Regions from separate parts of the Mesorhizobium sp. M0518 genome, predicted to be linked through region 1. Evidence: riboswitches for the same ligand, from Rfam matches in the RefSeq annotation. Region 1 holds a riboswitch; each other region holds the start of a gene.
What was found. A riboswitch is a leader RNA that binds a small molecule or an ion and turns the genes downstream of it on or off. The one in region 1 is predicted to bind cobalamin.
Positions count from the first base shown of each region.

Region 1 (7,297 bases):
GAAGCGGCGTATGCGGCGTTGCGTTCACGGTGCTCGGGCTTTCGGTTGATGGGCGAATAGGCCGCCGGCCGGCGAAAGTAAATGCGTGTCAGTGACGCGGATCAGGCCCTAATCTTTTGTCTATGCATTTCGTTCTGCCACTTTTGGGTGACAGGCATCAGCTTTCCGGCAGTGGGATGAACTCTTCCTCGTCTCCGGGAACGATGTCGAAGCGGCCCGTCTTCCATTCCTCTTTCGCCTGTTCGATGCGCTCCTTGGACGACGAGACGAAATTCCACCAGATGTAACGCTTCGAACCAAGAGAGGCGCCGCCGAACAGCATGAAATGCGCCCCGGTCTGCGACGACACGACGATCTCGTCACCGGGACGGAACACTAGCAGCCGTTCGGCTGGGAACACATCGCCCGAAATCGAGACTTCGCCCTCCAGCGTGTAAATGGCGCGTTCTTCCGCATCGGCAGGGATTTTCACGCTGGCGCCGGGCGCCAGGCGCAGGTCGGCGTAGAGCGTCTCCGTGTCGGCCCTGACCGGCGACCGCAATCCTTGGAAATCGCCGATGATGAGGCGCCCGTTGACGCCTTCGGCTTCGATCTCGGGAAGCCGAAGCGCTGCGGTATTCTCGAAAACCGGTGCCACCTCTTCCTTGTCGTCCGGCAGAGCCAACCATGTCTGCAGGCCGGATACCGACATCGGCGCGCCACGCAGTTCCTCCGGCGTACGCTCCGAATGGACGATGCCGCGGCCGGCGGTCATCAAATTCACGTCGCCGGGCTGAATGACCATTTCGGTGCCGAGTGAATCGCGGTGCCGGATCTTGCCGTCGAACAGATAGGTGACCGTCGACAGGCCGATATGCGGATGCGGACGGACATCCAGTGCCTGACCGGCGCGCAGGACCGCGGGACCCATGCGGTCGAAGAAGATGAACGGCCCCACCAGCCGCCTTTTTGCCGTCGGCAGGGCACGGCGCACCTGAAAACCACCGATGTCCTTGGCGTTCGGGATGACCATCAATTCGATCTGATCGCTGGCGAAGGCATCGCCTGCCTCAGGGTCTTTCCCGGGGAAGAAGCTCATGGACTCTCCTTGTCGGTGGTCGAAGGCCGCCTGGCCGCATCAGGCAAAGCGGATCGCCGCCTTTGCCCGCAGCTTGGCCGCCACCTCTTCGCGATTGCGCGGATGCTGGTGGGTTTCGAGCGATTCGAGCAGCTCGTGCGCCGAGGCGGCGATGGCTTCGACGGCATGGTCGAAGGCGTGCTGGTTCTGCTTCGAGGGTCGCGTGGTTCCGCTCAGCTTGCGGACGAACTGAAGAGCCGCGTCGCGCACCTCGTCATGGGTTGCCGGCGGATCAAAATTGAACAGGGTCTTGACGTTTCTGCACATCGCTTCCGTATCTCCTCTTGTCCTTGAGCTGTTTCAATCGGAACGAGTTATATCCTCGATCATGATCATGTCCAAAAACCGGTGAGGCGAGGCCATCGTTCGGACCGAGCCTCAATCCGCGTCGAGTGGCTCCGTTCCAACCGGCTTGCCGTCGCGCGACAGCCTGATCTTCTCGACCTTGTCCTCGGCGGCCTTCAGCAGCCGGTCGCAATGCGCCTTCAGCGCCTCGCCGCGCTCATAGATCCTGATCGACTGGTCGAGTGGTACGTCGCCACGCTCCAGATCATCGACGATCTTCTCCAGCGCATCGAGTGCCTGCTCGAAGCTCATCGCCTTGACGTCTTGGTTGGTCTCATCGGCCATCATTCATCCTTTCATCAGTCGCCCGACATGGGCGGCGACCGAAAATGCCAATCCCTGCAGATCGTAGCCGCCCTCGAGCAGGCTGACGAGCCGGTTGCCGCTGTGGCGTGCCGCGCGCTGCATCAGCTGGCCGGTCGCCCAGTCGAAATCATCCTCGGTCAGATTGATCTCGGCCAGCGGATCGCGGTGGTGCGCGTCGAACCCCGCCGAAATGATAATCAGGTCGGGCGCGAAATTGTCGAGCGCGGGCAGGACGCGCGACAGGAAGGCATCGCGAAACACTTCGCTGCCGGTCTGCGGCGCCAGCGGTGCGTTGACGATGTTGCCGGCGCCCGTTTCGGTCTTCGCTCCGGTGCCGGGATAAAGCGGCATCTGGTGTGTCGAGCAATAGAGCACCGACGGATCGTCCCAGAAAATATCCTGCGTGCCATTGCCGTGATGCACGTCCCAGTCGACGACGGCAACGCGCTCGACACCGTGTTTCTTCTGCGCATAACGCGCCGCGATCGCCGCCGTGTTGAACAGGCAAAAGCCCATCGCCGTGGTCTTTTCGGCATGATGGCCGGGCGGCCGGGCGGCGACGAAGACGTTGTCGGCGCGGCCCGAAAAGACATCATCGACGGCGGCGTTGGCGGCGCCGATCGCGGTGATCGCCGCTTGCCAGCTCTTCGGGCTGGCAGTGGTGTCGGCATCGATGCGGGCAATCCCCTCGTCGGGGATGGCGGCGCGCACGCGGGCGACGAAATCGGCGGGATGCGCGTAGAGGATGGTGGCCTCGTCGCCTTCCGGCGCCTGGATACGATCGAGCCCGGCAAAGGCTTCGTCGTCGAGCACGCGCTCGATGGCGCGTAAGCGGTCGGGCCGCTCGGGATGTCCGGGCGGGGTGAGATGCTCGAGGAAGATCGGATGGGTGTAGAGACGGGTGGTCATCGTCCTAATCTAGTGACCCGGATCGACAAAGGCCATGCACGGGCGGCCGATGACTGGGGAAAATCGCGACTGCGTCCATTCGCGTCGCCGCAGGCATTGGCCCCGCGGGCGCTTCGGCGTAAGGTCCCTGGTACTGCCTGGTGCCCGCCGCAAGCGGGAGAATCGGGAACACGGTTGAATTCCGTGGCGTGCCCAACGCTGTGAGGGGGACCGCGCCGGTAAATGCCACTGTCGATGACGGGAAGGCACCGGACGCGGGTTGATCCCGAGCCAGAAGACCGGCCTGGCAGGCATTGTCATCCGCGTGGTCAGGCGGATGGCATCAGAGCGACGTGCGTCTACTTGGACGCACAAAGTACGCTCTGTCAGTTTTGAATCTGCAATCGCAAGGGGACAAGCGATGCCGGAACATGTGACCGCTGCCATTGACGATGGATTTGACCAGAATGCGCGCGATGCGGTCTATCGCGCCATGTTCACGCGGCGCGACGTGCGCAGCCATTTCCTGCCCACCGCGATCGATGACGACGTGCTGGCGCGGCTGCTGCTTGCCGCCCATCACGCGCCGTCGGTCGGCTTCATGCAGCCATGGAATTTCATTGTCATTCGCGACGTCAAACGACGGGCGGAGGTGCGCGACCTGTTCCTGGCCGCGCGCGAGCAGGAACTGCCGGCGATCGAGGCGGAAAAACAGGCGCTGTATCGCAAGCTCAAGCTGGAAGGCATCTGCGAGAGCGCGCTCAACATCTGTATCACCTGCGACCGGCAGCGCTCGAAGGGTTCGCCGCTGGGACGCTGGCACAATCCGGAGATGGATCTCTACAGCACGGTCTGCGCGGTGCAGAATTTCTGGCTGGCCGCGCGTGCCGAGGGCGTTGGCGTCGGCTGGGTGAGCATCATCGATGCTGAGGCGCTGAAGCGGCTGTTGGCCATTCCGGACCACGTAACGCCGATCGCCTATCTCTGCGTCGGCCGTGTTTCCGAGTTCGCTCCCAAACCGGACCTTGAAACGCATGGCTGGGGACGGCGGCTGCCGCTGCCGGAGCTGATCATGAGCGAGACCTTTTCCGGGCAAGGCGAGACACAGCTCAAATCCACCGTGGCGCGCCTCAACACCGTTCCTGCCTCACCAGACATCACCCGCCCAGCGGATCAGGGTGTGGCGCCGGCCGTACCCCAGCGCGAACCGCCGAAGGAGGCCAGCGCCTTGTCCTTGAGCTCTCTGAACTTCGACGACGCCTCGGCCAGCCGGGCGTCCCAGGCGGGATCCGGCACCTGGCCCGCAATGGTCTTGAAATAGACCTGCATCAAGCAGGCGATGGCGAAGGGTTCAATGAACGCCGCCTTGAATGCCCAGGCGAAGACGATGGCGAGCACAAAAGCCCAGCCGGCGAGCTGACCAGGCATCAGGAACAGAATTGCGCCAGCAGGCGCCAGCATCATCAGAAAGATGATGAATGACACGCCCCACATGATGACCGCCAGCCAGACGGCGTTCTTGACCATGACCTTGCCGTTCTGGGCATACAGCACGACGCCTTGGCGCGCAGTCTCGAACGGCGAGGCTGAATTGATGCGGATGTTGTAGCCGAGGATGATCTCGTCCACATAGGTCAGCGACAGGCGGATCACGGTGTTGATGAAGGAGACCAGGCCGCTCAGGCCCGGTATCGGCAGGAAGGCGGCGATACCGCCGAGCAGGCCGGTGATGGCGCGGATGGCACCCTTGACGAGTTGGTCGACGACGAAAAGGGTGTTGGCCTCGGCAAAACGCTGGGTCACGATATCCCTGGCGTAGGCGATCTGGTCCTGACCGCCGGGAATGTCGCGGCCGTCGATCAGATGAACCATGACGGCGATGTGGCCGGCCTTGACGATGTAGAGGATGTATTCGCGGATCCAGTAGACCGCGATCGAGACGATGCCAAACCCGACCACGCCGCCCCACAGGGCAAAGGACATGGGCCCGTCGGGATCAGTGGAGATATGGCCGACGCCATAGCCGACAGAGGCACCGGTGCCGGTCGCCATGATGTAGGCCAGCGTGATGCCGAAATAGACGATCATGCGAAAAACGATGAACGGCCAGGTCCGCATCATGATGGACACCGACCGGCCGATCTCAAAATCCCACATGTGCCCCGAATCTCCGCCTCAGAGATGGTGGAAGAGGATGGACTCAACCCGGCGATTGTCAATTGCCGGCCCTGACGCCAAAGGGCGACGAATTCGGGGTAACGGGTTGGTTCGGAGCCCGCCAGCGCGTTGGCTGACGGAGCATCAAACGAAAAACCCGCCTGTGCGGCGGGTCACTGGCGCAAATCAGCACCATGGATGAATATATACCTTAGCTGAGGGCACGGTGTCAAGAAAAAATTCCTATCGTGAACAGCTGCCGGCACGAAAGCTCCGGTGAGAACTTCAATTCGACTGCGGATCCGGCTTCCTGAGCAGGCCTTCGAGCAGTTGCTTGAACGCCGTCACCACCTTCTTCGACGTCGTTTCGGGGTCGTTCGAATTGGCGATCCGTTGCGCTGCCTGGCTGCTCGCTCCGATGATCAGTCGCGAGGCGGTCTCGGGGTCGAGGCTGGAGACAACGACCCCCTCCTCCTGCAGCGCGGTCAGATGGTCGGTCATTGAAGCGATGCACGCACTGGCATTCGGCCATTGCGCTGGATCCCCCAGCACGGCCGGGCCATCGCGGAACATGATGCGCTGGATTTCCGGCTCCAGCGCCATCTCGATATAGGTCGAGCACTCGTCGACGAAATGTTGCCAGCGGGTCGGTGCTCTCGACGCGACCTCATTGATGCGCGCCGCCATCTCGCCGTCAATCTGGGCTATGACCGCCTGCAACAGCCCCTTCTTGTCGCCGAAATGATGATAGAGCGCACCGCGCGTCAGCCCGGCCGAAGCGGTGAAATCATCCATCGAGGCTTCCGCATAGCCTGTTGTGCCGAAGGCATGACGGGCCGCCGCAATAAGCTTTGCGCGCGTCTCGGCGATCATCTCCTTGCGGGGTTTGTGCATGTGTCCTGGACCTATTCACATACGCTTCGTATGCTAATTGACATACGCGGCGTATGCTCTATCTAATAATCATACGCTCCGTATGTAATTGTCCAATCGTCCTTTGTCGAGGAACCAACCGATGCAAAATCCCTATGCGGAAATCTTTCGTGCCCCCGGCGCCAAGGGCTTTGCGGCCGCCGGCTTCCTAGCGCGCCTGCCGATCGCCATGGCGCCCATCGGCATCGTGGCGATGCTGTCGCAGGCGCGCGGCGAATACTGGCTGGCTGGAGCCGTCTCGGCGACATACGCGCTGGCCAACGCCTTCGTCGCGCCGCAAATATCGAGACTGGTGGACCGCCTGGGCCAGACACGAATCGTCGTGCCCACCACTATCATCGCGGTGCTGGCTTTCGCCGTCCTCATAGCGGCGGCCAACCAGGACTGGCCGGTGTGGACGCTGTTCGTGTCGGCACTCCTGGCCGCCGCCATGCCAAGCATACCTGCGATGGTGCGGGCGCGCTGGACAGAGATTTTCCGAGGACGACCGCAGATGAACACCGCATTCGCCTTCGAGTCCGTGGCCGATGAACTGGTCTATATCGCCGGGGCATCGTTATCGGTCGGCCTGAGTGCCGCCCTATTCCCGGAAGCCGGCGTTCTGGTGAGCACATTATTTCTCGCATTCGGATCAGCGGCCTTCATCCTGCAACGCTCGACCGAGCCCCAGGTGCGGCCGGTCGACCATAACTCAAGCGGCTCGGCGATCCGCCTGCGGCCGGTTCAGATCATCACGCTTGCCCTGATCTTCGTCGGCGCAACCTTCGCGACGACGGAAGTGACCACCGTGGCGATCACGAAGGAGCTTGGCCAACCCGGCGCCGCCAGCCTTGTCATCGGCGTTTATGCGCTGGGATCGTTCGTGCTCGGCATCATCGTCGGCGCGCTCAGCCTGAAGGCGCCGCTGCAACGCCAGCTCGCCATCGCAGTCGCCCTCGTCGCGCTCGGCACGCTGTTGCCGCTCGCCGCCGACACCGTGCCGCTGCTGGCGCTGACCGTGTTCATCAGCGGTGTGGCGATCTCGCCGACCTTCATCACGGCCTTCGGCCTGATCGAGCGGCATGTGCCGGAAGCGATGCTGACCGAAGGCATCACCTGGGTCATGACCGGCATCGGCATCGGCATGGCGCTGGGCTCGTTCGCGGCCGGCGCGGTGGTGGATGCGTTCGGTGCACCGAACGGGTTCTGGGTGTCGGTGGCTTCAGGCACGATCGCGCTGGCCACGGTGCTGCTTGGCCAACGCAGCCTTGCCACGACTGAGTGCGAGATGGACGGATGTGAAGCGGCCGCGATTGCCGCGGAATAATCAGATAGCGCCCGGTTTCGAGCCGGGCGCTAGCTGCCTAGAGGATCTCGGTCTTGGCGATGTGGATGCCAAAACCTTCGAGGCCGACATAGTGGCGTTCGCGCGAGGCGATCAGGTTGATCGAGGAGATGCCGAGATCCTTGAGGATCTGCGCGCCGAGCCCGATCTCGCGCCACTCGTTTTCGCGGCGGCGAGCCTCTTCGTGATCCTCGCGGTCGCCGCTGGCCGGCCGTTTGCGTTCCTGA
Region 1 covers NZ_JAMYQY010000003.1:348,550-355,846, reverse strand. The annotation lists gene dxs (1-deoxy-D-xylulose-5-phosphate synthase) at 1-28, opposite strand, end outside; gene NKI66_RS06625 (pirin family protein) at 158-1,078, opposite strand; gene NKI66_RS06620 (DUF2277 domain-containing protein) at 1,118-1,384, opposite strand; gene NKI66_RS06615 (exodeoxyribonuclease VII small subunit) at 1,496-1,747, opposite strand; gene NKI66_RS06610 (histone deacetylase family protein) at 1,751-2,677, opposite strand; cobalamin riboswitch at 2,799-2,978, shown strand; partial or broken gene bluB (5,6-dimethylbenzimidazole synthase) at 2,994-3,707, shown strand; gene NKI66_RS06600 (hypothetical protein) at 3,830-4,813, opposite strand; gene NKI66_RS06595 (TetR/AcrR family transcriptional regulator) at 5,099-5,707, opposite strand; gene NKI66_RS06590 (MFS transporter) at 5,829-7,052, shown strand; gene ribB (3,4-dihydroxy-2-butanone-4-phosphate synthase) at 7,090-7,297, opposite strand, start outside.

Region 2 (7,297 bases), on a different contig from region 1:
ATCGAAATTGCCAAGCTCAAGGAATCGATGCCCAACACGACCATGATCTACGTCACCCACGATCAGGTCGAGGCGATGACGCTTGCCGACCGCATCGTGGTGCTCAAGGACGGCCATATCGAGCAGGTCGGCACGCCGATGGATCTCTACAAGAAGCCCGGCAATCTGTTCGTTGCCCAGTTCATTGGCTCGCCGGCCATGAACATCCTGCCCGCGACCATCGAAAAGACCGGCAATCCGACCGTCGTCAGCCATGTCGGCGGACGCAAGGCAACCGTGCCGATCGCAACGCCTGCTTCGGCGAAGGGTGCTGCGGTGAGCTTTGGCGTGCGGCCGGAGGACCTGATCATCGCCAGCGGCGCGGACTATCTGTTCGAGGGGACGGTCGACTATCTCGAGCAGCTCGGCGAGGTTCAGCTGGTCTATGTCGACATCGGTCGCGCCGACCTGCCGCTGGTGACCAAGCTGCCCGGCAATGTCGAGGTCAAGCGTGGTTCGACGTTGCGGCTGAGCGCCAATGGCGAGCACCTGAATATCTGCCCCGCTCCGGGCGGTGGGTTGGCCCTTCATCCGGATTACCCCACGGCGGCCTTCGCCAGGCCCGGGGGTGGCCCCAAAAACGCGCGGGGGGCTCGCCCCGCCCCTCTTTTGTAGAAGATCAGCTTCGGCTGTTAACGGCCGAAGAGATTCCGGTCGCTGCCCTGAGGGGCGGACTTCTCCACGTCGCCCGACGAATTGAGCAGCTTCTCGACGAGGCCACCGCTGTTGCGGACCGAGCTCGTATGCGCGCTGTCAACCGAAGTAACCGCAGGCTGATTGGCGCCATTGGAGCCAAAGTTGTCGCTGCCGGCGAACGCGCTGCCGGTGATGGCCAGAACGGCGGCGGCAGCAATAAGGATCTTGTTCATTTTAATCTCCTGAATTCTGGATTTCGCCAGGACGGCAGACACAGCTGCCGTCGCTTGCGAAATTGGCTGTTAGCGACCGAAGAGGTTACGGTCGCTGCCCTGAGCGGGCGTCTGGGCAGCCGGTTCCGAGGTCTTGGTGGAAGCCGTGTACGACTGGTCCACTGCGGCGGCAGGCTGGTTAGAGCCGTTCGAACCGTAGTTGTCGCTGCCGGCGAAAGCGCTGCCGGAGATGGCCAGAACGGCGGCGGCAGCAATGAGGATCTTGTTCATCTTAAATACTCCTGAATGTCTGAATTTCGCCAGGGCGGCGGGCGAGCCCGCCGTCGACTGGGAATCGGCTGTTAGTTGTTGCCGAAGAGGTTGCGGTCAGCACCCTGGGCAGGCGCCTGAGCAGCCGGTTCCGACTTCTTGGTCGAAGCGGTGTACGAGCTGTCGACAGCAGTGGCTGCCGCGGCGTTCGAACCGTAGTGGTCGCTACCAGCGAAGGCGCTGCCGGAAATGGCCAGAAGGGCTGCGGCAGTGAGAATGATCTTTTTCATTTTTGTACTCCAGTATCGTCTTTTTCCGTCCGTCTAGCGGCGTGTCTTGGAAATGAAATCGCGTCGTTCGGACAGCCCCGATGTGGGAGGGCAACCCCGCCTTTTCCAATCACGAAGTTGTTCCGTGTGGACCATGAATCCACACCTTGAAATTGTGCCAAGGGAATCTACGGGTATATTTTTCTTCTTTAAATCAGCATGTTAAGTGTAACCGCTGGATGGATCACTGACTGTTTCAGAGGCCCAGCGTTCACACCGTCCTGCACGCACCGTCAACAGAAACGAACCGTTCGGTTCGATTTTAGATCGAGCTAATAGTCACTTTTCGAAACCGTTAACCTTTTTTGACCCCGCCAAGGGGTCCGATTCGGGGATATCGCAGCCGGCAAAATGGTCATCCGGGAGGTGGATTTCAGCCCGCGACGGTCTGCGGGAACGTTCGCAGGCCGTGTCGCGCCGCATGGATACGATGTCGTTTTCATGCCGACGGCGCGCCCCCGATCGTGGTTAGATCATACCATCTCAGGTGCCGCTTCGTGACGACGAGGCGGAGAATTGGGAAGCCGGTCAGAATCCGGCGCTGCCCCCGCAACGGTGGTGGAGTTCAAGTCGCAACGGGAGACCACTGGGCAACTGCCTGGGAAGGTGTCGCGATGGTCCGCAAGGACAACTCCAGAGCCCGGAAACCAGCCCGAGATTGTTAGACTCGACTGATCGCGGTGGGCGGTCAAGAGGTGGATAGCGCATGTCTGGCACCTAGCCGGCCTGCGTTTCAATCCTTCCTCCATCACCACCAGTTCAGTCCTTAGAAACGAGGACAGGACATGGATACCCGCAACGACATGCTGAGGCTCCTGAAGGGGCGCCGGCAAGGCTTTTCGCTGGAGCAGCCCTTCTACACCGATCCGGACTACTTCAAGCTCGACATGGAGCTGATCTGGTATCGCGACTGGCTGTTCATCGGCCATGATTGCGAACTGCCGAAGCCGGGCAGCTACATCACCGTGCAGATCGGCGACTATCCGGTGGTCCTTGTCCGCGACCAGCACGGCAAGATCAACGCCTTCCACAATTCCTGCCGCCATCGCGGCAGCCGTGTATGCAACACGGAGAAGGGCACGGCGGCAAAGCTCGTCTGCCCCTATCACCAGTGGACCTATGAGCTGGACGGCCGCCTGCTGTTTGCCCGCCAGATGGCCGACGGTTTCGACAAGAGTGATTTCAGCCTGAAGCCGGTCGCCTGCGAGAGCGTCGGCGGCTACATCTTCATCTGTCTGGCCAAGGAGCCGGCGGATTTCGCGCCGATGCGGGCGATGATCGAACCCTATCTTTTGCCGCACCGGTTGCGTGAAGCAAAGATCGCCTTCGAGAGCACGATCGTCGAGAAGGGCAACTGGAAGCTGGTCTGGGAAAACAACCGCGAGTGCTATCACTGCGCCGCCAATCATCCTGAGCTGTGCAAGACCTTCCCCGAGGCTCCGACCGTGACCGGCGTCAACGGCGCCGACAGCGACCCTGAAATGGTCGCGCACTGGGCCAAATGCGAGGCATCAGGCCTGCCGAGCAAATTCCGCATCGATCCGGCAGGGCAGTACCGCGCCACCCGCGCGCCGCTGCTGCGCGATGCCGTCAGCTACACCATGACGGGAAAACGGGCGGTCCAGAAGAACCTGTCCGACAGCGTTTCAACCGACCGCATCGGCTCCTTGCTGCTTTATCATTATCCGACAACCTGGAACCATATCCTCGGCGACCATGCCGTCACCTTCCGCGTGCTGCCGATCAGTGCCACGGAAACCGCGGTGACGACAAAATGGCTCGTCCACAAGGATGCGGTCGAAGGCGTCGACTACGATCTCGCTGAGCTCACCCATGTCTGGACCGAGACCAACGACCAGGACCGTCGCATCGTCGAGGAAAACGCCTTCGGCATCTTGTCGCCGGCCTACGAACCAGGCCCCTATTCGGAGCTGCATGAGGGCGGCGTGATCCAGTTCGTCGAGTGGTACGCGTCGTTCATCGGACCGCGCCTTGCAGAAGGCGACCGGCCGGCCCTGCGCAGCGTCGCCTAGCCCAGGGGACAAGAGGATGAATGCGATGACGGACCTTGGCCTCTATCGCCATCTCGACCAGATGACGCCCTGGAACGACAGGCTGCAGGTGCTGGAAGTGATCGGCGTCAGTGACGAAGCGCCTGACGTGAAGACCTTCACCTTCCGCTCCGACAACCAGACCTGGTTCCGCTACAAACCGGGCCAGTTCGTGACGCTGGAATTGCCGACATCGGACGGGCCGCTGATGCGCACCTACACGCTGTCGTCCTCGCCGTCGCGGCCGTTCTCGATCGCGGTGACGGTCAAGGCGCAGGCGGGCAGCACCGGTACGCGCTGGATGTTCGACCATCTGACGCCCGGTTCGCACGTCAAGGCCTATGGGCCGACCGGCGACTTCTCGCTGCACAGCCACCCGGCGGCCAAATATCTGTTCATTTCGGCCGGCTCCGGCGTGACGCCGATGATGTCGATGCTGCGCTGGCTGAACGACTGCGCGCCATGGACCGATGTCGGCTTCGTCAACTGCGCGCGCCGCCCGGAAGAGATCATTTTCCGCAAGGAACTCGAGCTGCTCGGCAGCCGCATGCCCGGCCTGTCGCTCGGCTTCATGATCGAGGAGCGGTCGAGCCGCGAGGGCTGGTTCGGCCATATGGGCCGCATCGACGCGATCCGGCTGCCATTGCTGGCGCCCGATTTCCGCGAGCGCGAGATCTTCTGCTGCGGCCCCGATCCCTTCATGCGCGCCGTGCGCGGCATGCTGGAAGCCGCCGGCTTCGACATGGCGAAATACCATCAGGAAAGCTTCGCGGCGCCTGCCGTGGAGGAGATCCCGGCGCCGTTCTCGCCGCCGGCGGAAGACGGCGCCGCTGCTGCAGTCGAGGCCGTGACACCAATCCGGTTCTCGCTTTCCGATGTCGATGCCGAATGCGTCGCCGGCCAGACCGTGCTGCAGACGGCACGCGCCTCTGGGGTGCGGATTCCCGCCGCCTGCGAGTTCGGCCTGTGCGGCACCTGCAAGGTGAGGAAGGTCGCGGGCGACGTCGAGATGAGTCACAATGGCGGCATCCTCGATCACGAAATCGAGGACGGCTTTATCCTCGCCTGTTGCTCGAAGCCGCTTTCGGCGCTTGAAATCGAAGCGTGACCGGCTGCGCTCGCCCGGAGCCTGCGCCATCTTGCCAAAAACCCTGCAAATGGTTAGACGCCTGCAACGGTGGGGTTGACCGTAAGGCCCGAAGATCATCTCCGCGGCCTGCTCGGCGGGGGAGCAAATATGCGACAATCCGGCATCTATGCCATTGCCAGCAAGGATATCGTCTTTGAATCCTTCGACGGCGAAGCCGTCGTTCTTGACCTGACCACGGGCAAATATTTCGGCTTTTCTGATTCAGGCAGCAGGCTTTGGGATGCACTGTCGTCCGGCGTGCCTGCCTCCGAACTGGTCGGCGCCGCGACCGGAATTGGCGCCCTCGATGCCGCCGCGATTGACGGCTTTGTTTCACAATTGCTCGAATTCGGCTTGCTGGCGGCCGTAACCGATGGCGTGGCAAGACCGGTTTCCAGCGAATTTCTGGCTCAGCTCGCCGCTGCCAGAGAGCCCCTCAAGGTCGATATCCATGATGATCTCGCCGATCTCATCGTCGTCGATCCCATCCACGAGGTCGAGGAGCCCCTCGGCTGGCCGGCGGTAAAGCAGGCCAACTGAGCCGCCCACTAGGTTCTCGCTGCCGGACAGCTCCGGAACAGGCAAATCATGCCGAAAGTCACTCTCGAAAACCTGGCTGACTACGCACGTCATGTCCTGGCACAAGCGGAGAGCAGCGCCGCGCATTATCCACTGACTTGCAAGGTGGGCTTGCCGCATCTGGATCTGACCGCGCATGTGAGTGCCGGCGCGTTGGCGGATGCCTTCGCTCATGGCTTTGTCACGGCTCCGGGCAGCCGAACGCCTGCCGACATCTGCCGCATCTTCGTCGCGCATCCCGGCATTGACGGCATCGCGGTACCGGCCAGTTGGGGCCAGGGACCCTTCACGCAGCATGGCTTCGCCACCCAACTGGCGGAAGCAGGATTGCGCGGCAACCATTTCCACGATCTCGATTTCTGGCAGTTCTATGATCCGCAACGTCGCGTTGGCGTGCAATTGATGGCCTCGGCCGATGTCTTTCCACCGTGGGAGCCGGGAGCGCCGCTGCGCCCCTTCCTCCATTGGGAATATGCGGCACGTGGCATGCGGCTGGCCCATGCGGGGACGCTCGGCACCAATGGCAAGGGCGTGCTGTTGGCCGGCGCGGGCGGCGCCGGGAAATCCGGGACCGTCGCCGCCGGCCTTCTCCACGGGTTGGACAGCGTCGGCGACGACTATGTGCTGGTCGACCTCTCCAACGGCGTGACTGCCCGCCCGTTGTTTTCAACGCTCAAGCAGGATCCCCAGGGGTTCGCGCGGCTTGGGCTGAAGCACCGGCTGAAGGCCCATGGTCCGCTCAACTGGCAAGGCAAGCATACTTTTCACATTGATGACATCGCGCCTCGGCCGGTGCCCGAAACTCTGGACATCGTTGCGCTGGTGGTGCCACATATCGGCGGAGGCGAGGCAAGTTCAATCGTGCCGGTGTCGCGCAGGGATGCCATGATTGCCTTGGCGCCGTCCGGCATAGCGCAGATGCCGGGCGAGCGGGAGAGCGGCTTTCGCTTCTTCAGCGACCTGACCCGCCTGCTGCCGTGCTATCGTCTGTCGCTGGGGACGCAGCCTCAGGAGATAGCCGGCACGATTGCGGACTTTCTCGCGCGGGGCGATTCGTGAAACTGAGCGTGATAATGCCCGTCTACAACCGTGAGCGCTATGTCGTTTCGGCATTGCGCTCGCTGGTGCGGCAGCGGGACGCCGCCGATCTCGATATCATCGTCATCGACGACGGCTCGACCGACGGCTCTACTGAGGCCGTGCGCTCGATGATGCGCGAAAACCCCTGCATCCGACTGTTCCAGCAATCCAACATGGGCGTAGCCAGGGCGCGCAACGCCGGGCTGCGGCAACTGCCGCCGGATGCGGAGTTCGTGTCATTCCTGGATTCGGACGACATCTCGCTGGCCGGACGGTTCAAGGCCGATCTCGCCCGCTTCGAGGCTACTCCCGGGCTTGAGCTGACCTATTCGCTGATGACGCTGGTCGACCGGATCGACGATGAGCAGCTGAAACCGGCAGTCGACAGCCGCACGATGACGCTTCGGGGAATTTCGCTGAGCGCCGCCGTGTTCAGCAGAGGGCTTGTCCGCCGGACGGGCGAGTTCGATGAGGATTTCGAGCAGGCTGAGGATACCGACTATCTGCTGCGCGTTTTCGAGGCGGGACCGAACTACGAATTGTTGGACGCGGTCGCGATCTACTACCGACGCCACGCCGGAAATGTCACCAAGGAGCATAGCGGCAGGGTCCGCAACCATTTGCGTGCAATCCACAAGTCGATGCGGCGGCGCAAGGCCGATCCGTCACGGCGTGAGGTCCAGGGCATCTTCGAATTGAAGAGTCCCGCCGATTGGCGAATGCTATGATGCTCGACACAATCGGGTCGGATCAGCCAAGCCCGGAACGCTGCTGGAGACGCCAATGAGGCTGAGCGTCATCATGCCGGTCTACAATCGCGAACAGTTCGTTGGCCTGGCGCTGCGCTCGCTGCTCAGGCAGCGCGAAGACATCGATCTCGACATCATCGTCATCGACGATGGGTCGACCGATGGCTCTGCGGCCGTCGTGCGGTCGTTGATCGACGACGCCCCGTGCATTCGTCTTTTCCAG
Region 2 covers NZ_JAMYQY010000017.1:73,648-80,944, reverse strand. The annotation lists partial or broken gene NKI66_RS23220 (ABC transporter ATP-binding protein) at 1-591, shown strand, start outside; gene NKI66_RS23215 (DUF680 domain-containing protein) at 672-908, opposite strand; gene NKI66_RS23210 (DUF680 domain-containing protein) at 978-1,178, opposite strand; gene NKI66_RS23205 (DUF680 domain-containing protein) at 1,250-1,447, opposite strand; cobalamin riboswitch at 1,955-2,156, shown strand; gene NKI66_RS23200 (aromatic ring-hydroxylating oxygenase subunit alpha) at 2,272-3,519, shown strand; gene NKI66_RS23195 (FAD-binding oxidoreductase) at 3,545-4,645, shown strand; gene NKI66_RS23190 (PqqD family protein) at 4,775-5,206, shown strand; gene NKI66_RS23185 (hypothetical protein) at 5,255-6,304, shown strand; gene NKI66_RS23180 (glycosyltransferase family 2 protein) at 6,319-7,053, shown strand; gene NKI66_RS23175 (glycosyltransferase family 2 protein) at 7,109-7,297, shown strand, end outside.
Region 2: linked by a shared signal. The riboswitch ahead of NKI66_RS23200 (aromatic ring-hydroxylating oxygenase subunit alpha) and the one ahead of bluB (5,6-dimethylbenzimidazole synthase) in region 1 are both predicted to bind cobalamin.

Region 3 (7,297 bases), on a different contig from region 1:
ACGGAGGGATCGACCTTGCCATGCGACGTCGGCACGATCTTCACCGCGCGGGCGGAATGTTCGTTGATGATGGCGTTGGCGCGGGCGGTGCCGGCGGCGTCCATCAGGTCGCTCTTCGACAGGATGATCAGGTCGGCGCAGGCGATCTGATCCTCGAACACTTCTTCCACCGGATCGTCATGGTCGAGCGTCTCGTCCCCGGCGCGCTGCGCCTGCAAGGCATCCATGTCGTTGGCGACGCGGCCTTCGGCCAGTGCCGGCCCGTCGACCACGGCGATGACGCCGTCGACTGTGACGCGGCTTTTCACGCTCGGCCATTGAAAGGCCTGGACCAGCGGCTTGGGCAGCGCCAGGCCCGAGGTTTCGATCAGGATATGGTCGACCCTCGGCGTCAGCGACAGGATCTTGTCAAGCGCCGGCACGAAATCGTCGGCGACGGTGCAGCAGATGCAGCCATTGGCCAGTTCGACGATGTTTTCCTCCGGGCAGGTGTCGATGCCGCAGCCCTTCAAAATCTCGCCGTCGATGCCGATGTCGCCGAATTCGTTGACGATGATGGCAATGCGTTTGCCGCCGGCGTTTTCCAGGAGATGGCGGACCAGCGTCGTCTTGCCGGCGCCGAGGAAGCCGGTGACGACGGTGCAGGGAACGCGCGAGACGGAAGCAGTCATGATCAGTCCTTCAACAGGTCGAGGGGAGGGATGCGGGCAACGAGGCCACGCTTCAGGCTATCGGGGCGGCCGCGCCATGGAATCAGGCCGTCCTTCGAGGTGGCGAAGAGCTTGGCGCCTGTCACGAGGTCGGCGCCGCCGGTCGTGGTCAGGTCGCCGAAGACATAGCTCCAGCAGCCGTCGCGCAGGATGGCGGCGCTGAGGCGCCGCTTGCAATTGCCGAGGCATTCGACGCTGCGGATGCGGATGTCGTCGCCAGATGCGGCGCGGCGCGTGTCGTCGGCCAGCAATTCGCCGGCGCGGGGATGAGCGTCGGCGCCGGTCTCATCGCGGCAGGAGGCGCAGACGATGATGGTGACGCCGGCCAAGGCATCATCATGGCCGGACGAGATATCCGCTGTGCCAGCCGAAAAACTGCTGTCGTGGTCCAAGATCGGGCTCCTTGCCCGGAAACCCGCCGGGCGATCGGATTCTAAAGTCGCAGACGGCAGGTCTCCTGGCTCGCGGGTCATCGCCTTGGTAGCCGCCTTCCCGGGAACTCCCCAGTGGCTTTCGGCCTTGGCTCTTCGCTTACAGTTGCGGGGACAGCCGCGGATTTGGGATTTTGCCCCGCACCGCATTCCCTCTTAGCTCTTGCCGTTGCGGGCAAGAGACCATCTGAACCGGATTTAGGCTTTTGCGGGCGGCGGTGTCAACGCGAGCTTACGACATGGCGATGTCGGCCAGCGCCGGACCCAAATCCCCGGCAGGCGTCACTTCGATGCGTTCGAGTCCGAGCCAGCCCTGCATCTGCTTCAATTCCTCGAACAGCTCTGCAGCGGTTTCAGGCGGTGCACCGGGCTCCGCATAGGCCGCATGGACGCGCAGTATGCTGGCCGGACGGTCGGCCTTGAGGTCGACGCGTGCCACGATCCTGTCGCCGAGCAGGAACGGCAGGACATAATAGCCATATTGCCGCTTGTCGGCCGGCGTGTAGATCTCGATGCGGTAGTGGAAATCGAACAGCCGCTCGGTGCGCGACCGCTCGAAGACGACCGGATCGAACGGCGCCAGCAGGGCGCGGGCCTCGACTTTGCGCGGCAGGCGGGCGTCTTTGTGAAGATAGGCGGGCTTGTCCCAGCCTTCGACACGCACCGGCAGCAACTCGCCCGTTTCAACCAGTTCCTCCAATCGGCCTTTCATATCGGCCGGCGACAGGCGGAAATAATCGCGCAAATCGCCTGAAGTGCCCACGCCGTGGGCGCGGGCGGAAATGCGCAGCAATTCGCGGTGCGCGTCCTCGGGCGTGGGCACCGGCAGGTCGAGGACCGCCTGCGGCAGCACGCGCTCGGGCAGGTCATAAAAACGCTCGAACCCGCGACGGTGCGCCGTGGTGATGCGGCCGGCCCAGAACAGCCATTCGAAGGCGTGCTTGGCATGGCTCCAGCCCCACCAGCCGCCCGAGCCTTTCTGGCCCTCCAGCGCGGAAGCGGCGATCGGGCCGCGCTCGGCGACCTGGCGGTAGATCTCTTCGATGTAGCCGGCGTGCTCGCGGCCCCATTTGGCGAGCCCCAGATACATTTCCTCGCCGCGCTCGGCGCGCTGCATGCGCCAGCGCATCAGCGGGTATGTCTCGACCGGCAGGAAGGAGGCCTCGTGCGCCCAGTATTCGAAAACAGTGCGCTTGCGCGTCACGGCCGCGTTGTCGAGCAGCGAGAACGGGTAGGGGCCAAGGCGCGAATAGAGCGGCATATAATGAGCGCGCACCACGGCGCTGACGGAATCGATCTGCAGCAGGCCGGTGCGGGAGAGGGTGCGGGCAAAATGCCGGCGGTCGGGCGTACCGGTCGGGCGGGGATCGAGGAACCCCTGGGCGGCAAGCGCGATGCGACGGGCCGTGGGGAGCGAGATCTTTTCCTTCATGCAGGCATCACTTTGAAGTGTTTTGACCGAGGGTCGAAAGGCTGATTCCAACCCATGCTAGCAGGGTTTTGGCGGCATCCATGTCAGGAGAGAAAAGTGGAGTAATAGGCGCAGGAAATCAAACAGGAGCGGATCGGACCAGTTTGCCGCGATATGCCGTCCAGGTCGGTGTTTTGAACAAGGTTTGACTTGCTTCGCTGGAAGTGCTGCGCTAACCCTCGCCGCGTTGCAGCATAGGCCCTTAAAACGGTTCAGCGGTTAAACTGTCACGCTTCCGCATTAGGGTCCGGTGCTGTAATCAAAGTGGATTGGCGCCAACGGAAAGCCGAGCATGAACGCACTCTTGAGCTCATACCTGCCCATCGTCCTGTTCATAGGCGTGGCGCTGGTTGTCGGCCTGGCGCTGCTGGCCGCGCCCTTCCTGGTGGCCTACCGCAATCCAGATCCCGAAAAGCTTTCCGCCTATGAGTGCGGTTTCAACTCGTTCGACGACGCGCGCATGAAGTTCGACATCCGTTTCTACCTGGTGTCGATCCTGTTCATCATCTTCGACCTGGAAGTGGCCTTCCTGTTTCCGTGGGCGGTGTCGTTTTCGAAGATCGGCATGCTCGGTTTCTGGTCGATGATGGTGTTTTTGGCGGTGCTGACCATCGGCTTTGCCTATGAATGGAAAAAAGGAGCGCTGGAATGGGATTGAACGACAGTTCAGGCACCCTCGTCGCGCCGAAGCCCAAGGGTATTATCGACCCCAACACCGGCAGGCCGGTGGGGGAGGACGATCCCTTCTTCCTCGAGATCAACAATGAGTTGGCCGACAAGGGCTTTTTGGTCACTTCGACCGAGGCGCTCATCACCTGGGCGCGCAGCGGGTCGCTGATGTTCATGACGTTCGGCCTCGCTTGCTGCGCGGTCGAGATGATCCACACCTCGATGCCGCGCTATGATTCGGAGCGGTTCGGCGTCGCGCCGCGCGCGTCCCCGCGCCAGTCCGACATCATGATCGTCGCCGGCACGCTGACCAACAAGATGGCGCCGGCGCTGCGCAAGGTCTACGACCAGATGCCGGAACCGCGCTACGTCATCTCGATGGGCTCCTGCGCCAATGGCGGTGGCTACTACCACTATTCCTATTCGGTGGTGCGCGGCTGCGACCGCATCGTGCCGGTCGACATCTATGTGCCCGGCTGTCCGCCGAGCGCCGAAGCGCTGCTCTACGGCATTCTTCTGCTGCAGAAGAAGATCCGCCGCACCGGCACGATCGAACGGTAAATCCATGACCGCATCCCTGAGCGAACTGTCGACCTATCTCGGCGAGAAGCTGATCGGCCGCGTGAACGAAGCGGCGATTGCCTATGGCGAGCTTACCGTTCATGTAGAGCCGCGCGACCTGGTCGAGGTCATGACCTTCCTGCGCGACGATGCGCGCTGCCAGTTCATCTCGATCATCGATGTATGCGGCGCCGACTATCCGTCGCGGGCCAAGCGCTTCGACGTCGTCTATCATCTCCTGTCGCCGAAGCAGAATGTGCGCGTCCGCGTCAAGGTTCTGGCCGACGAGGAGACGATGGTGCCGTCGATCACCGGCGTGTTTCCCGGTGCCGACTGGTTCGAGCGCGAGACCTACGATCTCTACGGCGTGCTGTTCTCCGGCCACCCGGATCTGCGCCGCCTGCTGACCGACTACGGTTTCGAAGGCCATCCGCTGCGCAAGGATTTCCCGCTGACCGGATTCGTCGAGGTGCGTTACGACGACGAGGCCAAGCGCGTCATCTATGAGCCGGTCGAGCTCAAGCAGGAATTCCGCAATTTCGATTTTTTGTCCCCGTGGGAAGGTACGGATTACGTGCTGCCGGGTGACGAGAAGGCAAAGCAGTAAATGGCTGAAACCTCGGTCCGCAACTTCAACATCAATTTCGGCCCGCAACACCCTGCGGCGCACGGCGTTTTGCGCCTTGTGCTGGAGCTGGACGGCGAAGTCGTCGATCGCGTCGATCCGCATATCGGGCTCTTGCATCGCGGTACCGAAAAGCTGATCGAAGCCAAAACCTATTTGCAGGCGATCCCTTATCTCGATCGGCTCGACTATTGCGCGCCGATGAACCAAGAGCACGCCTTCGCGCTCGCCGCCGAGCGCCTGCTCGGCATCGAAGTGCCGAAGCGCGGGCAGCTGATCCGCGTGCTCTATTGCGAAATCGGCCGCATCATGTCGCACATCCTCAATGTGACGACGCAGGCTATGGACGTCGGCGCGCTGACGCCGCCGCTGTGGGGCTTCGTCGAGCGCGAAAAGCTGATGGTGTTCTATGAGCGCGCCTCCGGTTCGCGCATGCATGCCGCCTATTTCCGTCCCGGCGGCGTCCATCAGGACCTGCCGCAGAAGCTGGTCGAGGACATCGGCAAGTGGATCGACCCGTTCCTGAAGTCGATCGACGACCTCGATCAGCTGCTGACCGGCAACCGCATCTTCAAGCAGCGCAATGTCGATATCGGCATCGTCTCGCTGGCCGATGCCTGGGCCTGGGGTTTTTCGGGTGTGATGGTGCGCGGCTCGGGTGCACCCTGGGACCTGCGCAAGTCGCAACCCTATGAATGCTATTCGGAAATGGATTTCGACATTCCGATCGGCAAGAACGGCGACTGCTTTGACCGCTACCTCGTGCGCATGGAAGAAATGCGCCAGTCGGCGAAGATCATGCGCCAGTGCGTCGATCTCCTGCTCGGCAAGGAAAGCACCGGCCCGGTGTCGAACCTCGACGGCAAGGTGGTGCCGCCCAAGCGCCAGGCGATGAAGCGCTCGATGGAAGCGCTGATCCATCACTTCAAGCTCTACACCGAGGGTTATCGCGTACCCGCCGGCGAGGTCTATGCCGCCGTCGAAGCGCCGAAGGGCGAATTCGGCGTCTATCTGGTTTCCGACGGCTCCAACAAGCCCTACCGCTGCAAGCTGCGCGCGCCGGGTTTCGCGCATCTGCAGGCGATGGATTTCCTCTGCCGCGGCCACATGCTGGCCGACGTCACCGCCGTTCTCGGTTCCCTCGACATCGTGTTTGGTGAGGTCGATCGCTAAATGTCAGTCCGCCGTCTCGCAGAAGCCAGCGTCCAGCCAGCCTCCTTCGCCTTCAACCGGGCGAATGCGGCCGCGGCGAAGCAATGGATCAAGAAATATCCGAAGGGTCGCGAACAGTCGGCCATCATTCCCTTGCTGATGATAGCGCAGGAGCAGGAAGGCTGGGTGACGAAGGCGGCGATCGAGACGATCTCCGACATGCTCGGCATGCCGCGTATCCGCGGGCTCGAGGTCGCGACCTTCTACACGCAGTACCAGCTGAATCCGGTCGGCACGCGTGCGCATATCCAGGTCTGCGGCACCACGCCCTGCATGCTGCGCGGTTCGGAAGCGCTGATGGATGTCTGCCGCTCCAGGATCCATCACGACCAGTTCCACGCCAACGACAAAGGCACCTTGTCCTGGGAAGAGGTCGAATGCCTTGGCGCCTGCGTCAACGCGCCGATGGTCATGATCTTCAAGGACACGTTCGAGGATCTGACGCCGGAACGCCTGGCTGAAATCATCGATCTCTATGACGCCGGCAAGGGTGCTTCGGTGGAACCGGGGCCGCAGAACGGCCGTACCGGCTCGGAGCCGGCCTCCGGCCTCACCACGCTGAAGAGCGAAAAGGCGATCCTCAAGTCGACCCGTGAAAGGGAAGCCAGGGAAGCGGCCAGGGCTGCCAGGGCGGCGCCCGACGCGATCATCGCAGGGCCCGTGCCGGCACCGGCTGCGGCCCCTGTCGCGCCGTCCAACACCAGCAAGCCGAAGACCGACGCCCCTGAAACCAGCCCGGCATTGAAGACGCCTTCAAAAACCAAGGTCGCGCCGACGGTTGAAAAGGCGGCGAGCGTTGCCGCCCCACTGCATTCGGCCGCCAATGCCAACAAGGCAGACTCCAAGGTCGAGCAGGTTTCCAAGCAGCGCAACGGTCCAATAACCAAGGCCGAGCCGGCATCCGCCTTCAAGGCGCCGGAGGTCAAGGTACCGGCAGCCAAGCCGGCCAAACCGTCGCTCGAGGACAAGAACCGTCCGGCCGGCATCGATAAACCGGTACAGGTCGATGACCTGAAGCTGATCTCCGGCGTCGGCCCCAAGATCGAGGGCATCCTGCATACGCTGGGCATTTTTACCTTCGCGCAGGTCGCGTCGTGGAAGAAGGCCGAACGCGAGTGGGTGGATGGCTATCTCTCTTTCCAGGGCCGCATCGATCGCGACGACTGGGTCAAGCAGGCCAAGGCGCTCGCCAAGGGTGGCGTGGCCGAATACATCCGCGTCTTCGGCAAGAAGCCGGTCTGAGGGACGAAAAATGCTCGGGGATAAAGACCGCATCTTCACCAATATCTACGGCCTGTTCGACAAGTCGCTGGCCGGCGCGATGGCGCGCGGCGCCTGGGACAACACGCCCGGCATCGTTGCCAAGGGGCGCGAGTGGATCGTCAACGAGATGAAGGCGTCGGGCCTGCGCGGTCGCGGCGGCGCAGGCTTCCCGACCGGGCTCAAATGGTCGTTCATGCCCAAGCAGAGCGACGGCCGGCCGAGCTATCTGGTCATCAATGCCGACGAATCCGAGCCCGGCACTTGCAAGGACCGCGACATCCTGCGCAACGACCCGCACACGCTGGTCGAGGGCGCGCTGCTTGCCGGTTTCGCCATGGGCGCGATTGCCGCCTAC
Region 3 covers NZ_JAMYQY010000004.1:28,797-36,093, forward strand. The annotation lists gene cobW (cobalamin biosynthesis protein CobW) at 1-671, opposite strand, end outside; gene NKI66_RS06890 (DUF1636 family protein) at 674-1,102, opposite strand; cobalamin riboswitch at 1,141-1,344, opposite strand; gene NKI66_RS06895 (winged helix-turn-helix domain-containing protein) at 1,374-2,573, opposite strand; gene NKI66_RS06900 (NADH-quinone oxidoreductase subunit A) at 2,905-3,270, shown strand; gene NKI66_RS06905 (NuoB/complex I 20 kDa subunit family protein) at 3,261-3,842, shown strand; gene NKI66_RS06910 (NADH-quinone oxidoreductase subunit C) at 3,847-4,449, shown strand; gene NKI66_RS06915 (NADH-quinone oxidoreductase subunit D) at 4,450-5,640, shown strand; gene NKI66_RS06920 (NADH-quinone oxidoreductase subunit E) at 5,641-6,921, shown strand; gene nuoF (NADH-quinone oxidoreductase subunit NuoF) at 6,932-7,297, shown strand, end outside.
Region 3: linked by a shared signal. The riboswitch ahead of NKI66_RS06890 (DUF1636 family protein) and the one ahead of bluB (5,6-dimethylbenzimidazole synthase) in region 1 are both predicted to bind cobalamin.

Region 4 (7,297 bases), on a different contig from region 1:
CCTGTTGCTGGCGCTCTATGTAATCCCGGCCGCAGGGTCGGCAGGGGGCTTCATCGTTCTTGCCGTCGTCTGCATCGCGTCTCTGGCGGTCGCCTTCACTGTTCCCGGTGACTATGCCGACCTGCCCAAGGAGGAGAATTTGGCCAATGTGCTGACGGTTCCTTCACTCACCGCGCTGCTGTCGGTCTTCTGCTATTTCATGTTCTTCGGCGCGGTCTGGGCCTTTCTGGAACCGCTTGGCGCACAGTATGGCATCGATGCCCGCACCGTCGGCCTGATCGTCTCGGCCAGCCTCGCCGTACAGGTCCTGGGGGCGATGACGGCGACGGCGTTCGAAGCACGCATCGACTATCGCCTTGCCATCGCGGCGATCGGCGTCGTCGCGCTTGTCAGCTCCCTGGTTCTTGCCAGTAGCCCTGGCCTGACGACGTTCTGGGTCGCTGCCTTGGCTATGGGCTTTATCCTGCTGTTCATCGTGCCCTACCAGATACGTCTGGCGATCACCGCCGACGAGACGCGGACCGCTGTGCTGCTGGTGCCGGCGGCCCAGCTTTTCGGCCTGGCGATCGGACCGATCGCGGCGTCGCTGCTCATCGATGGCAAGGATTTCCGGCCGGTGCCGGAATTCGCCGCCGCCAGCGCGGTGGCCAGCGTGGCGCTGCTCGGTCTGTTCGTCCTTGTGTCACGTCGCCGTCGTGCGGTTGCCTGAGCGGGGAGGTGGGATGTCAAACATTTGGAGCAACTGGTCGGGCTTTGTAAGTGCCGAGCCCAAGCTGATCGCCAGCCCCGGCGATGCCGGTGAGCTCGGTGATCTCGTCCGGACCGCGCCTGGCCCGGTGCGCGTCGCCGGCGCCGGTCATTCCTTCACGCCGCTGGTGAAATCGCGGGGCACGATCCTGTCCCTGGAGAGGCTGGAAGGGCTGGTCTCGCACGATGCGCAAAAACATCAGGCGCGGGTGCGGGCAGGAACCCGGCTCGGCGCGCTGATGGGCATCCTGCAAGGCATCGGCCAGGGCCTGCCCAACATGGGCGATATCGACCGCCAGGCGATCGGCGGCGCGCTGGGCACCGCCACGCACGGCTCGGGACCGACGCTCGGCGCCTATCACACGCAGCTGGAGACAGTGCGGATCGTCGACGGGCTTGGCAAGGTTCGCGACTTCAAGCGGGCAGGGGATCAGGACATGATCCATGCCATCGGCGTCGCACTCGGCGCTTTCGGCGTGCTCACCGAAGTGACGCTGAACAACATCGCGACCTACCGGCTGCGGCGCCGCAAATGGGTGCTGCCGATCACTGAGATGCTGCGGGAGTTCGAGACGATGATGGCCGCGCATCGCTCGGCCGAATTCTACTACATTCCGTTTTCCGGCTACGCGCAGTTCATCGCCAGCGATCTCAGCGGCGCCGCACCCACCGCACGGCCGCCGGAAGAGGACGAGTCGGGTTTGAGGACACTGCGCAGGCTGCGCACCTCACTTGCCTGGCTGCCATCGCTGCGTGGCCGTCTGATCCTGGGCGCCATCGCCAAATTGCCGGCCGAGGACTACGTGCAGGACTGGCTCAACGTCTATGCCAGCGACCGGCAGACCAAGTTCAACGAGATGGAATATCATTTGCCGTTCGAGGAAGGGCCGAAGGCGCTGGCCGAGATCATCGAGCTGACCGAGAAGCGTTTTCCCGAGGTCTATTTCCCGATGGAGGTGCGCTCGGTCGCGCCGGACCAGTTCTGGCTTTCGCCATTCTACAACAGGCTGACCTGCTCCATCGCCATCCACCATGATGCCGCGAGCGATCCTTTGCCGTTCATGCGGGCGGCAGAGCCGATCTTCCGCAGATATGGCGGCCGGCCGCATTGGGGCAAGATGCACAGCCTGAAGGCGGCGGATCTGAAAAAGCTCTACCCGCGCTGGGACGATGCCATGGCGGTGCGCCGCGACATCGATCCGCAAAACCGCTTCGTCTCGCCCTACATGGCCGGCCTGTTCGGCATCGAGCCCAGTCCTTTTGGCATCGAACGATGAGTGCCTATTTTTCCACCCTCTCGGATGCGCTGAAGACCGCCGGCATCTTCCAGCCCTGCCTGTTGCTCGATCGCGACCGGCTGGACAGCAACATTGCCCTGGTGAAAGACAGGCTCGACCCCGGCCTTGCTGTGCGGTTGGTCGACAAATCGCTCGCCTGCCTGCCGCTGCTTGCGCATATCGGCAAGGCGCTCGGCACCAATCATGTCATGACCTTCCATCCGCCGATCAGCGAGGCGGTGCTGAAGGCGTTTCCGGATGCCGATCTGCTGTATGGCAAGCCGATGCCTGTCGATGCGGCAAGGGCTGTGCTTTCGAGGGGCGCGGTCGACTGGTCGCGTGTCTGCTGGCTGATCGACAGCGAGGAGAGACTGGCGGAATATGGCGCCCTCGCTGGCGAACTCGGCATCGGCCTGCACATCGCTTTCGAGATCGATGTCGGGCTGCATCGCGGCGGGTTCGCCAATCCTGAGGCCTTGTCGAAGGCGTTGAGCGCGTTGCCGGCCCGGCTGCATTGCGAAGGCGTCATGGCCTACGAGGCGCATGCGCCGCTCATTCCCGGCCTTTTCGGCGGACCGGCAAAGGCATTGGCCAAGGCGTCGGCGCAGGCCTCGGCGTTCGTCGCCTGTCTCGGCGCCGACCAGCGCCGTATCCTGAACATCGGCGGCAGCAAGACCGCGCTGCTTCATCATGGCGGCATGGCCAACGAGGTCTCGATGGGCTCGGCCTTCGTGCTGCCCAGTGATTTCGATACGCCAGGCCTCGACGGCTTCCAGCCGGCGGCCTTCATCGCCACGCCGATCTTGAAAATGGTCGAGCCGATGCTGCCTGGCCCGCCGGCCGTCACCCGCCTGCTGCAGGCGCCCGGCCGCTTCCCGCGCAAGGGCTGCTATCTCTATGGCGGCAAGTGGATGGCCGAGCCCGTCTTCCCCGAAGGCATGAAGGCGAATGGGCTGCTCGGCCTGTCCTCCAACCAGCAATTCATGGGCTTGCCCGCCGACGCGACCGCAAAACCCGGCGACTACGCGTTTCTAAGGCCGACGCAGAGCGAAGCCGTGCTGCAGCAGTTCGGGTCGATCGCTGTGTTTTCCGGCGGCGGGATAGTCGATCGCTGGCCGGCGCTGCCGATGGCCTGACCGACTACGCCTTCACCGGTATCCAGATCTCCAGCCCGCCATTGCCGCTGCGTGGGTCGAACTCAGGGCCGTAGCGTTCGAATTCCGGCGCATCCGATATCTCGTGGCCGGAAGCCGGCAGCCATTTGTTCCAGATCGTGTTGACCGTGCGGCGAATGGTCGAGATGTGTTCGCGGTGGGCAAAGACCGCATATTTCTGCGCCGGCACCCGCACCCGGTAGAAGTCCTTGGGCAGGTCGGAAAAATCAGACACTTCGACGCCGGCGATGTAGTCGAAATTGCCGGCATCGTCGCCGTTGACGCAGACGCCATAGGCGACGTCGCCGGCCTCGCCCGGAATGTTGCCGATATAGGGGCCGAAGCGCTGCCATTGCATCGGGATGGCGGCGCTGGTTTCGCAGCTGTAGCGTTCGCCGAGGCCGGCGATCAGGAACGGCCGGCTGGTCTCGAAACGCGGTGGTTCGAGATTGGTGAGGAAGGACTGGTCCATCAGGATCGGCTCCACGAGGTCGAGCTTGTCGAGTGTGCCTTGCGCGCGCACCAGTTCCGGCGTGGTGCCGAACTGATCGCGGAAGGCCCGGGTGAACGCCTCATGCGAGTTGTAGCGGGCGTCGAGCGCGACGCTGAGGATGTCGGGCGCCCCGCCGGCCAGCTTGCGCGCCGCCTCGGTCAGCCGGCGTGAGCGCATGTAGCCCATCACCGACCGGCCGGTGGCGGCCCCGAAAGCCCGCGTCACATGAAAACGCGACACCCCGCTGCTTTGCGCGACATCGTCGAGTGTAACAGCCTCCGGCAGATGACTTTCGACGAACCACAGCGCTTTCTCGGTCGGGTTCATTTTGCTCCTCGCATTGGCCAGATCATCCTGCCGTTTCCTGGCGCGGCCAGTTTGATCGAAATTGCGCATCCCGCGCAATCGCACCGATCCCGTCACAGTCGCACCGATATGGCGCAGCGTTGGAGCGCCCCTTGCCGCCGACGAGCCAAATTCGGCAGGCTTCGCTTGACAGCGCCAGGCGGCATCCTCTAAATGCGTAATGTTATTACATATCGAGAGCGAGAAATGCATGTTTCCCCTAGCCGGCCCACCACTCCGTCCGAGAAATCCATTGCGAAGCGATTGGGGGAAATCTACGCTGAAGCGGTGATGGTCCCCGAGTCGAAAGGCGAGGGGTGAAAAGGGAACACGGTGAGATCCCCAGGGGTCGAGGCCGTGGCTGCCCCCGCAACTGTAAGCGGCGAGCAAAATCCGTGAATGCCACTGGCCGGCAAGGCTGGGAAGGCAGGATGGCGCAACGACCCGCGAGCCAGGAGACCTGCCATCACTGAGTTGACCGGACGGGGTGTGCCGGGAGGAAACGCGAATCCCGGTCTTGTCGGCCGCTTCGCCAGCTTCCTTCCGTCGCCAGTTTTGGAAAGTGACGGAAAGTTGGACGGCTCTATCGATCATCGCATCATCGTGTGCACGCTTTGCCATCCCGGCAATCTGGCGGGCAGCCGATGCCCGTAGCGCTTCTCGAAGCCCGTGACCTCTGCGCCATGGCGAACGGGCGGGATCTGGTCCAGGCGGTCAGCTTCTCGGTGGCCGCTGGCGATCGCCTAGCCATCATCGGTCCCAACGGCGCCGGCAAGACGACGCTGCTGCGCATGCTGTCGGGCATGCTGCGGCCAAGTTCCGGCGAGGTGAACCTCGGCGGGCGCCGGCTGGACAGGATTTCCGCCGCCGAGCGGGCACTGCATATCGCCGTGGTCGGCCAGACCGACCAGCCCGATCCGCGGCTGGCGGTGATCGACTATGTCGAGCTGGGCCGGGTCCCGCACGCTCGGCTACGGCGCAGGAGCGAGGAGCGTGACATTGTCGTCGATGCGCTGCGCCGGACCGGCCTGCTGCCGCTGCTTGGCCGCACCATCGGCTCGCTGTCGGGCGGCGAGCGCCAGCGCGCCCAACTGGCCCGCGCCATCGCCCAGCAGCCAAAGATCCTGTTCCTCGACGAGCCGACCAACCATCTCGACCCGCGCGCCCGCGGCGAACTGCTCGACCTCGTGGCAGGCTTCGAGATGACGGTGATCGCGGTGCTGCACGATCTGGCGCTGGTGGCACCGTTCGCCACCAGGGTGGCGGTGATGAACCATGCCCGTCTGCAAGCGCTCGCCGCACCGCGCGAAGCGCTGACCCAAAAGCTGATTCGCGAAATTTTCGGCATCGATGTGCTGCGTCTGCGCCATCCGACCGAAGACCGCGAACTGACGGTGTTCGATGTTCCGAACCGTGCCGCGCCGCCATCCTGATTGAAGCCGTCCCATATCGATCATCCCGTCCACAGGAGCAAACCCTTGAAACGCCTTGCTTTTTCGCTTGCCTTCTCGCTGCTGGCCTCGACAGCCCTGGCCTTCCCGGTAACTGTCGACAGCTGCGGCAAGCCGCTGACCTTCGATGCGCCGCCGAAGCGCGCCGTCATCCAGGATCTCAACATGGCCGAGATGGCTTTCGCGCTGAAACTGCAGCCGTCGATCGTCGGCCTGACCGGCATCACCGGATGGTACAAGGTGGGTCCTGAGTTCAAGGCCGAGCAGGGTTCGATCCCGGAACTGGCGCCGAAATATCCGACGCTCGAAAACCTCGTCGCGGTCGAGCCCGATTTTTTCTTCGCCGGCTGGTATTATGGCATGAAGCCGGGTGGTGAAGTGACGCCCGACACGCTTGCTCCGCACGGCATCAAGACGCTGGTGCTGACGGAAAGCTGCGTCCATCTCGACAAGAGCCGCCCCGCCGCCTCGATGGACCTGCTCTATGGCGACGTCGAAAAGCTGGGCAAGATCTTCGGCAAGGAGGCCGAAGCTGAGAAGCTTGTCTCCGGCTGGAAGACGCGGCTCGCCGACATCACCGCCAAGGTCGGCGACGCCAAGGGAACGCGGGTCTTCCTCTATGATTCCGGCGAGGACAAGCCGTTCACCGCAGGCAAATTCGCCATCCCCAGCGCCATGATATCAGCCGCCGGCGGCGACAACATTATGGCCGACATGGACACCAGTTGGGGCAATACGGACTGGGAAACGGTGGCGTCGCGCAATCCGCAATTCCTCATCCTGCTCGATTACCAGGATGGCGGTGGCTACAGGAAACTGCTCGATTTCCTGAAGGCGCATCCGGCCATGAAGGAGACCGACGCGGTCAAGAACGAGCGCTTCGTCGCCCTGCGCTATGCCGAACTGACGCCGGGACCGGCCAACATCGAAGCCATCGACAAGATCGCCAAGGCCATGCATCCGGAAGCGTTTTGATGCCTGTCGCCCAAAAGTGCGCAGCGGTTTTGGGGCAACGACATGCATGAACAAGAGATCCTGGAAGTACGTCGCACGCGTCCTGACAGACACGACGCATTTCCAGGCTTGCGTCATCCGGCATTTGCACTGGCCATGATGGTGGGAGCGGCGGCGATCGCCGCTCTCGCTTTGCTGTCGATCGCCTATGGCTCGACGCTGATCCCGCTGACCGACGTTGTTGCAGCACTTGGCCGTGCAGTCGGCTTCAGCGGGCACGACGTGGCAGGACCGGTCGGCAAGATCGTCGTCGACCTGCGGCTGCCGCGCACGATCCTGGCCATCTGCGTCGGCGTCGGTCTCGGCGTCGTCGGTGCGCTGCTGCAGACGGTGACCCGCAACGACCTTGCCGACCCGTTCCTGTTCGGCCTGTCGTCGGGCGCCGCCGCGGGTGCGGTTTCCGTCATCACCGTCTTCGGCGACAGTTTCGGCATCTGGACATTGCCGGTCGCGGCCTTCACCGGCGGCATATTGGCTGCCGGCGTCGTGCTGCTGCTGGTTGCGCGGGTGAGGGGGCAAGGCCCGGAGCGGCTGATCCTTGCCGGCCTTGCCGTGTCCTTCATGTTCACCGCCTTGACCAACTATCTTGTCTTTGCCGGCGATCAGCGCGCCGCCCACTCCGTGCTGTTCTGGACCATGGGCGGCCTTGGCCTGGCGCGCTGGGATAATATCTGGCTGGGCGCGCTGGGAGCAGGCACCATTCTGGCTTACGCGCTGTGGAACCACCGCCGGCTCGATGCTTTCCTGGCCGGCGAAAACGCCGCCGAAAGCCTGGGCGTGCCGGTGGCGCGGATGCGAAGGATGACCTTTCTCGTC
Region 4 covers NZ_JAMYQY010000016.1:41,124-48,420, forward strand. The annotation lists gene NKI66_RS22200 (MFS transporter) at 1-709, shown strand, start outside; gene NKI66_RS22205 (D-arabinono-1,4-lactone oxidase) at 723-2,024, shown strand; gene NKI66_RS22210 (DSD1 family PLP-dependent enzyme) at 2,021-3,160, shown strand; gene NKI66_RS22215 (GyrI-like domain-containing protein) at 3,165-3,998, opposite strand; cobalamin riboswitch at 4,292-4,498, shown strand; gene NKI66_RS22220 (ABC transporter ATP-binding protein) at 4,661-5,449, shown strand; gene NKI66_RS22225 (ABC transporter substrate-binding protein) at 5,495-6,442, shown strand; gene NKI66_RS22230 (FecCD family ABC transporter permease) at 6,578-7,297, shown strand, end outside.
Region 4: linked by a shared signal. The riboswitch ahead of NKI66_RS22220 (ABC transporter ATP-binding protein) and the one ahead of bluB (5,6-dimethylbenzimidazole synthase) in region 1 are both predicted to bind cobalamin.